Regions from separate parts of the Pantoea folii genome, predicted to be linked through region 1. Evidence: predicted binding sites of a transcription regulator. Region 1 holds the regulator's gene; the other holds the start of a gene.

What was found. Region 1 encodes PurR, which represses purine synthesis genes. Its sites were predicted from a motif close to CANGCAAACGTTTGCNTG; they were not measured.
Region 2: the regulator PurR is predicted to act here: its motif matches at 2,791-2,808, upstream of AC1MDE_RS11405 (nucleoside-specific channel-forming protein Tsx).

What each region holds. Positions count from the first base shown of each region.
Region 1 is NZ_JBWXON010000031.1:3,387-8,242, reverse strand. Features, by position in the region: gene AC1MDE_RS24940 (C40 family peptidase) at 1-590, shown strand, start outside; gene cydH (cytochrome bd-I oxidase subunit CydH) at 676-765, opposite strand; gene purR (HTH-type transcriptional repressor PurR) at 1,039-2,064, shown strand; gene punR (DNA-binding transcriptional activator PunR) at 2,061-2,972, opposite strand; gene punC (purine nucleoside transporter PunC) at 3,081-4,283, shown strand; gene cfa (cyclopropane fatty acyl phospholipid synthase) at 4,593-4,856, shown strand, end outside.
Region 2 is NZ_JBWXON010000008.1:73,067-77,922, reverse strand. Features, by position in the region: gene AC1MDE_RS11420 (amidohydrolase) at 1-39, opposite strand, end outside; gene AC1MDE_RS11415 (LysR family transcriptional regulator) at 154-1,056, shown strand; gene yjdN (VOC family metalloprotein YjdN) at 1,135-1,566, shown strand; gene AC1MDE_RS11405 (nucleoside-specific channel-forming protein Tsx) at 1,682-2,548, opposite strand; gene AC1MDE_RS11400 (sensor histidine kinase) at 2,994-4,352, opposite strand; gene AC1MDE_RS11395 (response regulator) at 4,349-4,856, opposite strand, start outside.

The DNA.
Region 1 (4,856 bases):
TCAAGCTGAAAAAGCAGAGTAAAACCGAAACCGCCTTAAACAAATCCAGCCGCAAAAAATCCCTGCTGAAGTCGCCATTGAAAAAGTATGGCCATCAACGCCTCGCGAAAAAGTCCCCAGATGTGGACGATGAAGTTCAGGGACTCACTGGCATCAAGATGAGCAAATCCCACCGCCTGCGCTACCAAAAGGCACGCGAAACCGCGATGACGAAGTTGATGGGACAACTGGGCAAGCCTTACCAGTGGGGTGGCACCTCACCCCATACCGGTTTCGATTGCAGTGGTTTAGTCTGGTATGCCTATAAAGATCTCGTCAAATACAAATTCCCACGCACGGCGAATGAGATGTATCACCTGCACGATGCCGCGCCCATTAAGCGTGAGATGCTGGAGAAAGGGGATTTGGTATTCTTCCGCATCAATAATCGCGGGACTGCCGATCATGTGGGCGTTTACCTCGGCAACGGTAAATTTATTCAGTCACCCCGCACCGGTAAAGACATTCAGATTAGCGCATTGGGCGAAGACTACTGGCAGAAACACTATGTCGGTGCGCGCCGTATGATGACTCCAAAAACTATTCGCTAATTGTTGCGCAACATCCTGTGGCTCTCGCCACAAAAAAAGCCGGACGCTTAATCAGTGCCGGCTTTTTTTATTGATGCGCTTTGAATTAATGAAGAATGGCGGTGAAGCTAAACGCAATAATCATCAACAGTGCGCCAACCGTGGTCATTAGCGCCAGCTTTAAATCTGTACTCATCACTTCTCCTTAGTCACACATTTATTAGGGTTAAAACAATTTTCGCACAGCGGTGGGCAAAAATCTCGTCTTATCCGCGCTGGCTTGCTAGAATCGCCGCCTTTCGTTGCGCAACTGATTTTGCGCATGCTGTATTTACAGCCTGCTGAAGTGATTTTCCCTGCCTGATACGGCAGATTTGCCCCCCTTTTAGGGCATAAAACCCTTCGCAGACGCAAACGTTTAACAATATACTTATCAGTAAGTTGCGATAAGCCGGGGAGTACCTTTTTCATGGCAACAATTAAAGATGTAGCGAAACGCGCGGGTGTATCTACCACCACCGTTTCGCATGTCATCAACAAAACGCGTTTTGTTGCAGAGGAAACGCGTAACGCCGTATGGGAAGCGATTAAAGAGCTGCACTATTCGCCGAGCGCCGTTGCGCGTAGTCTGAAGGTGAATCACACCAAAACGCTGGGACTGTTAGCCACTTCCAGCGAAGCGCCCTACTTTGCCGAAATTATCGAAGCGGTTGAGAACCACTGTTTCGAACGCGGCTATACCTTGATTCTGGGCAACGCACATAACGATTTGCAAAAGCAGCGCGCTTACCTGTCGATGATGGCGCAAAAGCGTGTGGATGGTCTGTTAGTCATGTGCTCCGAGTATCCTGACGATTTGCTGCAGATGCTGGAAGACAACCGCAACATTCCGATGGTCGTGATGGACTGGGGCGCCTCTCGCGGCGACTTCACCGATACCGTACAGGATAACGCCTTCCAGGGGGGTTACCTGGCTGGACGCTACCTTATCGAGCGCGGTCACCGAGATATCGGTGCGATTCCGGGTCAAATGGAGCGCAACACCGGCGGCGGGCGCCATGCGGGCTTCCTGCAGGCGATGAGCGAAGGCGGTGTGACCGTGCGGCCTGAATGGGTTGTTCAGGGCGACTTCGAGCCAGAATCGGGTTATCAGGCGATGCAGCAGATCCTTAATCAGAAACAGCGTCCGACCGCCGTGTTCTGCGGGGGCGATATCATGGCGATGGGCGCGATCTGTGCCGCCGATGAGATGGGACTGCGCGTGCCGCAGGACATCTCCGTGATTGGCTATGATAACGTGCGCAACGCGCGCTACTTCACCCCTGCGCTCACTACAGTTCACCAGCCGAAAGCGGAGTTGGGCAAAAAAGCGCTGGAAATGCTGCTGGATCGCATCACCAGCAAACGCGAAGAGCCGCAAACCATTGAGGTCCAGCCTACACTGATTGAGCGTCGCTCCGTGGCGGACGGTCCATTCCGTGATTACCGCCGTTAAAGCTGATTTTCGCTGAGCCACTCGTGGTTCAGCGTTTCAGCATCGCCAAGATAGGCGAGTAACCACTCCAGCGCGGGTGACGCACGCTGTTCTGACCAACTGACGCAGCAGGGACTTTCCGGAAACGGCTGCGGCAGTGATAGCTCCACCAGCGCGCCACTGTCGAGTAAAGGTCGCGCGAGGTGGCCCGGCACCATGCCCACGCACAATCCCGCCTGCAAACAATCCATCCCTGTTTCCCACTCTGGCACCACTAAACGCCGCTGATTATCCAATGTCCAGGTCATGCGTCGTGGTAATGCGCGAGAGGTATCTTCCAGTACCAGCGATGGCCAGGCACGCAGCGCTTCTTCGTTGAGATCGGCACTCGCGGCCAGAGGATGATCAGGACTGACCACACAACACCAGTTGAGAGCACCCATATCCTGAAAGGCAAAACGTCCACCCACCGGGATTGCCTGGGTGGCACCAATCGCCACATCGACCCGCCCGTCTGCTAAGGCATCCCATACACCGTTAAATACCTCGTAACTGATGATCAATTCCATATCCGGGAAATGACGGTAAAAATCCTTTACCAGTTGTCGGGTACGCTGGGGTTTTACAATGCAATCCACGGCAATACTGAGCTGTCCGCGCCAGCCATTCGCCAGTTGCTGGCATTGCCTGCGGGTTGCCAGCATTTTTTTGATAACAGATCGCCCTTCCCGCACAAAATGCTCGCCTGCAGGGGTTAACACCACCTCACGGTGCTGACGCTCAAACAACGGCACGGCCAGCCAGGTTTCCAGCTGGCGCACCGTATAGCTAACGGCAGAGGGCACGCGATGTAATTCCTGCGCCGCTGCGCTGAAACTGCCATTGCGCGCGACGGCGTCCACTACTTCCAGCGCATACTCAGACCACATACTTTTGCCTTCAAAAATTTTAACAGCACTGCGCAAATATTAGCGTTTCACAAAGAATGACGCACTCTTTTACACTCCCCGACGTTCAATCTGCCAATGAGAATTACTATGTTGTCGTCAAAAGGATTTATGCCCTATCTTGCCGTGCTCAGCATGCTCGGCTTCCTCGCTACGGATATGTATCTGCCTGCTTTTGGCGATATGCAGCGTGACTTCGCCACCGCGCCGGGCACCATCAGCGCCAGCCTCAGTCTATTTCTCGGTGGTTTTGCCTGCGCCCAGGTATTCTGGGGACCGTTATCAGATCGCTTTGGACGTAAACCCATTTTATTGGCAGGTTTGACGATTTTTGCCCTGGGTTGCCTGGGGATGTTATGGGTGACGGACGTCAATATGATGCTGGCACTGCGCTTTGTGCAGGCGGTTGGCGTGTGCGCCGCCGCGGTCAGCTGGCAGGCACTGGTGGTCGATCGCTACCCCAAAGCCCAGGCCAATAAAGTTTTTGCTACCATAATGCCGCTGGTTGCCCTTTCTCCTGCGCTGGCACCTTTGTTAGGTGCATGGCTGATGGGCCATTTCCACTGGCGCAGTATCTTTGTCGTGCTGACGATCATTGCCGTGCTGCTGGTCATCGGCACGCTGCAGCTTGCTGCGCCTAAAAAAGCCAAAGCAGATAATGCTCCGCAACCCGGCTGGCTGAATCTGCTCTCCACGCGTGTCTACAGCGGCAACGTGCTGATCTACTCTGCCTGTTCTGCCAGTTTCTTTGCCTGGCTAACCGGTTCGCCGTTTATCCTGGCGTCTGCGGGTTTAACGCCCGCCGATATTGGTCTGAGCTATATTCCGCAAACCATCGCATTTTTGATTGGTGGCTTTGGTTGCCGCGCGATGCTGAGCCGATATCAAGGATCGCAACTGCTGCCGTGGCTGTTGGTGCTTTACAGCCTGAGCATATTAAGTCTGTTTGTCGTCGCGATGCTGCCTGCGCCTTCGTTGATTGCTCTGTTGCTGCCTTTCTGTGGCATGGCACTGGCCAATGGCGCCATTTACCCGATTGTGGTTTCCAGCGCATTAGCGCCTTTTCCGCACGCCACGGGCAAAGCCGCAGGTTTGCAAAATCTGCTGCAACTGGGTTTGTGCTTTATCGCCAGCCTGTTGGTCTCTGCCGGATTACAACAGGCGCTCTACAACACCACACTGGTGATGGTCGCCACTGTGGTGCTGGCCTGGGCTGGCTTCATCTGGCAACGCAGCTTAAACGCACAAAGTGATATTGCTCACACCTCCCGTCCCTGCGAAGATAATCACTGATGCAACGATTATCGTTAGCAAACTAACGATAATCCGTTGAATATTGACCCACGTGAGCATATACTCAGTGGGTCAGCATTTCTGCAACAAATCAATAACATAATTGCATTAATTTTAAGCGACCCTGTCGCTGGGATGGCGTCTGCACGATCTTCCTCTCCTGATTGGTGCCAGACATTTCTATTCAGATTCATACCTCTGTAAAACGTCGGATATCTGGCGCACGGATTTTCCGTGAGTTCTCTCACAGGCCTTAGGAAATTGACTATTATTTCCACAGGTTCAAATCGGAAGGGTGATGGAGAAGCTATGAGTTCATCGTGTATAGAAGAAGTGAGCCTTGAAGAAAACCACTGGTTTCGCATCGTCAACGAATTACTGGAACGCGCTGATGTTGCAGTCAATGGCACACGCCCCTGGGATATTCAGGTCAAGCATCCGGATTTTTTTAAACGTGTTTTGCAGGAAGGATCGCTAGGTCTGGGTGAAAGTTATATGGATGGCTGGTGGGATTGCGAACAATTGGATGTCTTTTTCCATCGCGTTCTGATACAGCATCTGGATAAACAACTC
Region 2 (4,856 bases), on a different contig from region 1:
CGGAATCCGCGCGTTGACGAGGTCGGAGAGGTTTTTCATCGGCATATCCTTTGTGTTGGTTTTTTATGCATTATCCCGAATCTACACAATGGTATTGGTGCGCATAAGATGCGAATATCTTGTCACTGATAAACAACGGTTATCACAAAAATCATGCCTGCCAACCTCAAACTTCATCAGCTGCGCGCTTTTGTCGATGTGGCCCGCCAGGGCAGTATTCGCGCTGCCAGCCGCTTATCGGGACTTTCACAGCCTGCGCTGACCAAAGCGATTCAGGAACTGGAGCTGGCGCTTGGCGCACGTTTGTTCGAACGTCGTCAGCAAGGCGTCACGCTAACGGATATCGGTGATAACTTTTTTCGTCATGCCAGTCTGGTGCTGGAAGAATTGCGCGTGGCGCAGGAGGATATTCAGCAGCGATTGGGATTGGCAGGGGGGCGGGTGAATATCGGCGTGGGCGGCAGTATTGCGCGCACTATCATGCCGCAGGTGATCACTCAGTTTCATCGTGAATACCCGCTGGTGAAGGTGCGTATCGTTGAGGGGCAACTGGTGTCGATGGTGCATGAACTGCGTCAGGGCGCGCTGGATTTCACCATTAATACCTACGATCAACATCATCTGGATCAGGAGCTGATTTTTGAGCGGCTAATGGAGCGTGACTATCAGGTGGTGATGCGTAAAGGCCATCCGATGGCGCATGCCCGCTCACTGAATGAGTTGCAGCACTGCGACTGGACCATGCCGACCCCGCAGGGCAGTTATTACCGCTTGCTGCACGATCTGTTTGGCGAGCGCGGTATGGCACCGAAGATCGTGGTGACCTGCGAAACCTTTATGGCCTGCACCAGTTTGGTCGCCAAAAGTGATTTTGTCAGCATCATCTCGCGCGATGTGATCGAAGATCCGACGCACGGTGGGCAGCTCATTGCCCTCGATCTTGACGATCCGCTACCCAAAGCCACCTTCTATTTGATCCAGCGGAAAGACACGGCGCTGACCCCAATGAGCGCGTATATGGCTCAGCTGTTCCGCCGCTATTGTCAACAAAGGTAAGAGTGCGGCCTGGCTCGCAGCTGATTACTTATTGCGCACTACACTTGCACTGGACGTTCCAATTGTGGAGAACTGACCATGCAAATTACACCTTATGTGTTTTACAACGGTCGCTGTGAAGAGGCGATAGCCTTCTATCTTGCGGCCACCGACGGCGAACTGCTGTTTAAAATGACCTTTGGCGATATGCCCGATGAAACCACCGTCGAAGATGAAGGTTGCCCCTCTGGCGTGACCTTCTCGCCTGAACAGATCATGCATGCCCATCTGCGCATCGGGCAGGGTGAATTAATGATGAGCGACGGTGCACAGCAGGCAAGTTATGCCGGATTTTCCGTGAGTCTATCCACGCCAGATGAAGCGCAGGGTAAACGTTGGTTTGACGCGTTGTCAGAGGGTGGGGAAGTGACGAAAAAGTGGGAACCGACGTTCTGGGCGCACGGTTTCGGCATGTTTACCGATAAGTTCGGCGTGCCGTGGATGGTGAATGCCTATAAGCCGCAGATTTGACGGGCAGGGTTTTACAGCCGGTCAGCCTACGTAGCGGCACAATTTAATGCGTTTCTGATAGCGATATTGCCGTTTCAGTAACGCGCGAAAATTGCGCCGCTAAGGATCTAGCTAATTAGAAGTTGTAACCCACGACCAGGTAGTAACCCCAACCGGTTGATTTCACTTCAAACGGACCGTTGCCGAAGTTCAGCTCTTGTCCATCCGCCCACTGACCGCCATTGTGGAAATAACGTGCCACGGTAGAAACGTGCCAGTGATCGTAGTTCAGCGACAGAATGTGGCTGGACGCGATCGAGTTGCTGGTACGTGATGGACCGGTCTCATCGCGCAGGTCTGAACCCCAGTCGAAGTTGGTGAAGCCGATGTAGCTCAGCTTGCCGCCCCACAGATCGGTAATCGGCACAAAGTATTTCACTTTGAAGCGATAACCATCCCAGCTGTTTTCGTTCGCTGCACCGTAGTTCTGCCACTGGTATTTGGCATACACGTTCAATGACAGACCGATATCGCTGTGGGTATCGATGTCGGTACCCAGACCCATGTACCAGGTGTTCTGACGCTGTGAAGCGTTGCGGCCCATGTCATAGATATAGTTGTTCGCGAAATACCACTCTTTAAACGGACCAAACGCCAGGCTGGTGCCGGTCAGTTTATCGATAGAGAAACGTGGCTCAATTTCCATGAACAGCGGCGAACCGTGGTCAAAAATGCCGTTAGCGTTGCTGTTACCCACGCCAAAGAAGTTGGTCAAGTCCGCATAGCCGTAGAAATCGAACCAGTCTTTTTTAGCAAAGGCTTCGTATTCGAGATACACGTCATTGTTGAACTGCGGCCCGAAGCGGGTGTGCGTACTGCCCACGACGTTAACGCTCTGATGCCACCAGTCTGAAAGATACTGCGGATCGCTGTCTGCCGCTTGTGCCGCGCCGGTCCAGCTGCTGGCCAGTAAGGCCCCTGCTATCAATGCTTTAAATTTCATTATTTTATTAACCACATGCTAGTGATTGCTGCGGTTGCGCCGCAATCGAGTGAAATCGATCCCAGGGGATGGGCCGTGTGTTGTTTTTATCCGGTCTGAATCGCCGAATTTTCAAATGTGCGTAATGTGCCTGTAACAGAGCGATAGGAAATAGATTTTGATCACGTTTGTCAAAATGTGTTGCATTTTGATTCACTGAATATGTGATTTTGATCACATAAATACCGTGTGGCGAACGGAACCCCGCAACCGTTTACGTTGTCGCGTACAACCGCAAAAATGTCAGATGCAGAAAAAGAACGTAGCGGCACGATTTATCATGCGCCTTTAAAATTTGGCGGCGAAAAATGCGTGGTTCATCGTGTAGGGCGATTTAGATGAGGAAAAGACGCAATACGTTGTGCCGCTACCGCGCTGGATATTCAAGGCGGTAGCGACACGTCGGTTATGGCAAGGTCACACGCACCTGCAGGCCGGAGATTTGTCCCTGGGCGTTATGGCAGTTCGACAGCGCGACCTGCATCTGATGCTTCTGCGCTACGCTGCGCACAATCGACAGACCCAAACCGCTGCCTTGCGCCTGTACATCTGGCGAACGGGTGAAGCGATCAAAGGCGCGTTCGATAAAGGACTCCGGCATGCCCGGCCCGTTATCGACGATATCCACCACGGTGTGATTGCCCACGCGATGCAGTAGCACATCTACCAGGCTGCCTTCCGGCGTGTGCAGCATCGCGTTGCCGATGAGGTTATCAAACAGGCTACGCAAATCGGAACGGCTGGCGTGCAGGCGATAGTGCGTGGTGCCATTAAAACCGATATCAATGCCGCGTTTATCGGCGACCACCATCAACTGCTCGATGCTCTCTTTCAGCAAATCATCGAGCTGGATGGTTTCCACCGTGGCCACCACCGACTGATCTTCCTGGCGCGAGATATTCAGCAACTGCGTCACCAGATGGCGGGTGCGCGTGACGCCTGCTTCCAGCTGATCAAACTGGCGACTGGCTTCACCAGGCTGAATATGCTGGCGCAGATTTTCCAGCTGCAAGGTGACGGCGGTAACCGGCGTGCGCAGTTCATGTGCCGCATCTTCAAGGAACTGTCGCTGCGATGACCAGGCTGCCCGTAGCTTATCGAGCAGAGAGTTATAAGCAGCCACCAGCGGTAGCACTTCATCCGGTAAGCCATCCGGCGATACCGAGTGTGGATGCATTGTTTCTTGTGCGGCAATCTGTCGCGAGGCAACGCGCAAATCTCGCGTGATGGCACGTACTACCAGCCAGATCACCAGCAGTGACAGCGGCATCATCAGCATTAAGGGAATGATGGCGGACAGCACCCGCTTCACCATCAAACTTTTCATGTAGCCGATGTTGTGTAAAACCTGAATATTACCGATTTCACTGCCCAGTTCGCCGGGACGGGTATACACGCGCCAGTCACAGTCATCGCCACAGTCGCCGACTTTTAAATCGGACCAGCCTTTTTTTGCCTGCAGCGGCGCCTGTAAAGCAGGCCATGAGCTGGCACGCAGATGATTATTGGTGTCCCACAGCTGAACGATGTAGGTGCTCTTCAGCTTCTCTTGCTGCATCACCATTGGCATCAGCGCAGGCATACGCTGGCTGGAGGACCAGGCATCAGCAATCTTGGCGAGCTGATCGTCCTTCATGGTGCCCATCATGTCGCCATAACAATGGTAGAAATACCAGGTGACGCCGCCGATCATCGCCAGGTGCAGCAGCACCAGCGTGGCGAGCAGTTTGTTACGCAGGGAGCGCATAAAAGTGAAAGGTTTCATATTGCCGGTACTCGCCAGCCCAAACCGCGCACGTTGCGAATCACTTCGTTATCGAGCTTGCGGCGCATGCCGTGGATCAGTACATCAACGGCGTTGCTGGTGACTTCTTCACCCCAGCCGTAAATGCGGTTCTCTAATTGTTCGCGTGACAGTATGGCACCTGGTCGCTCCAGCAGAGCGTAGAGCAGGGCATATTCGCGTGCAGTCAGCTGTTCGCGTTGGCCTTTGTACAGCACTTCGCGCGTCATCATATCCAGCTGCACATCGCCACTGCCTAACAGGGAATCCGCCGCTCCGTGACGACGTCGGGTGATTGCACGCATGCGCGCCAGTACCTCTTGCAGATCAAAGGGTTTAAGCAAATAGTCATCGGCGCCGCTGTCGAGTCCCTGAATGCGTTGTTGCACCGTGTCACGCGCAGTCAGCACCAGCACGGGCGTCATATCGCCACGCGTACGCGCACGCTTCAATACGTGAATACCGTCTTCACGCGGTAAACCGAGA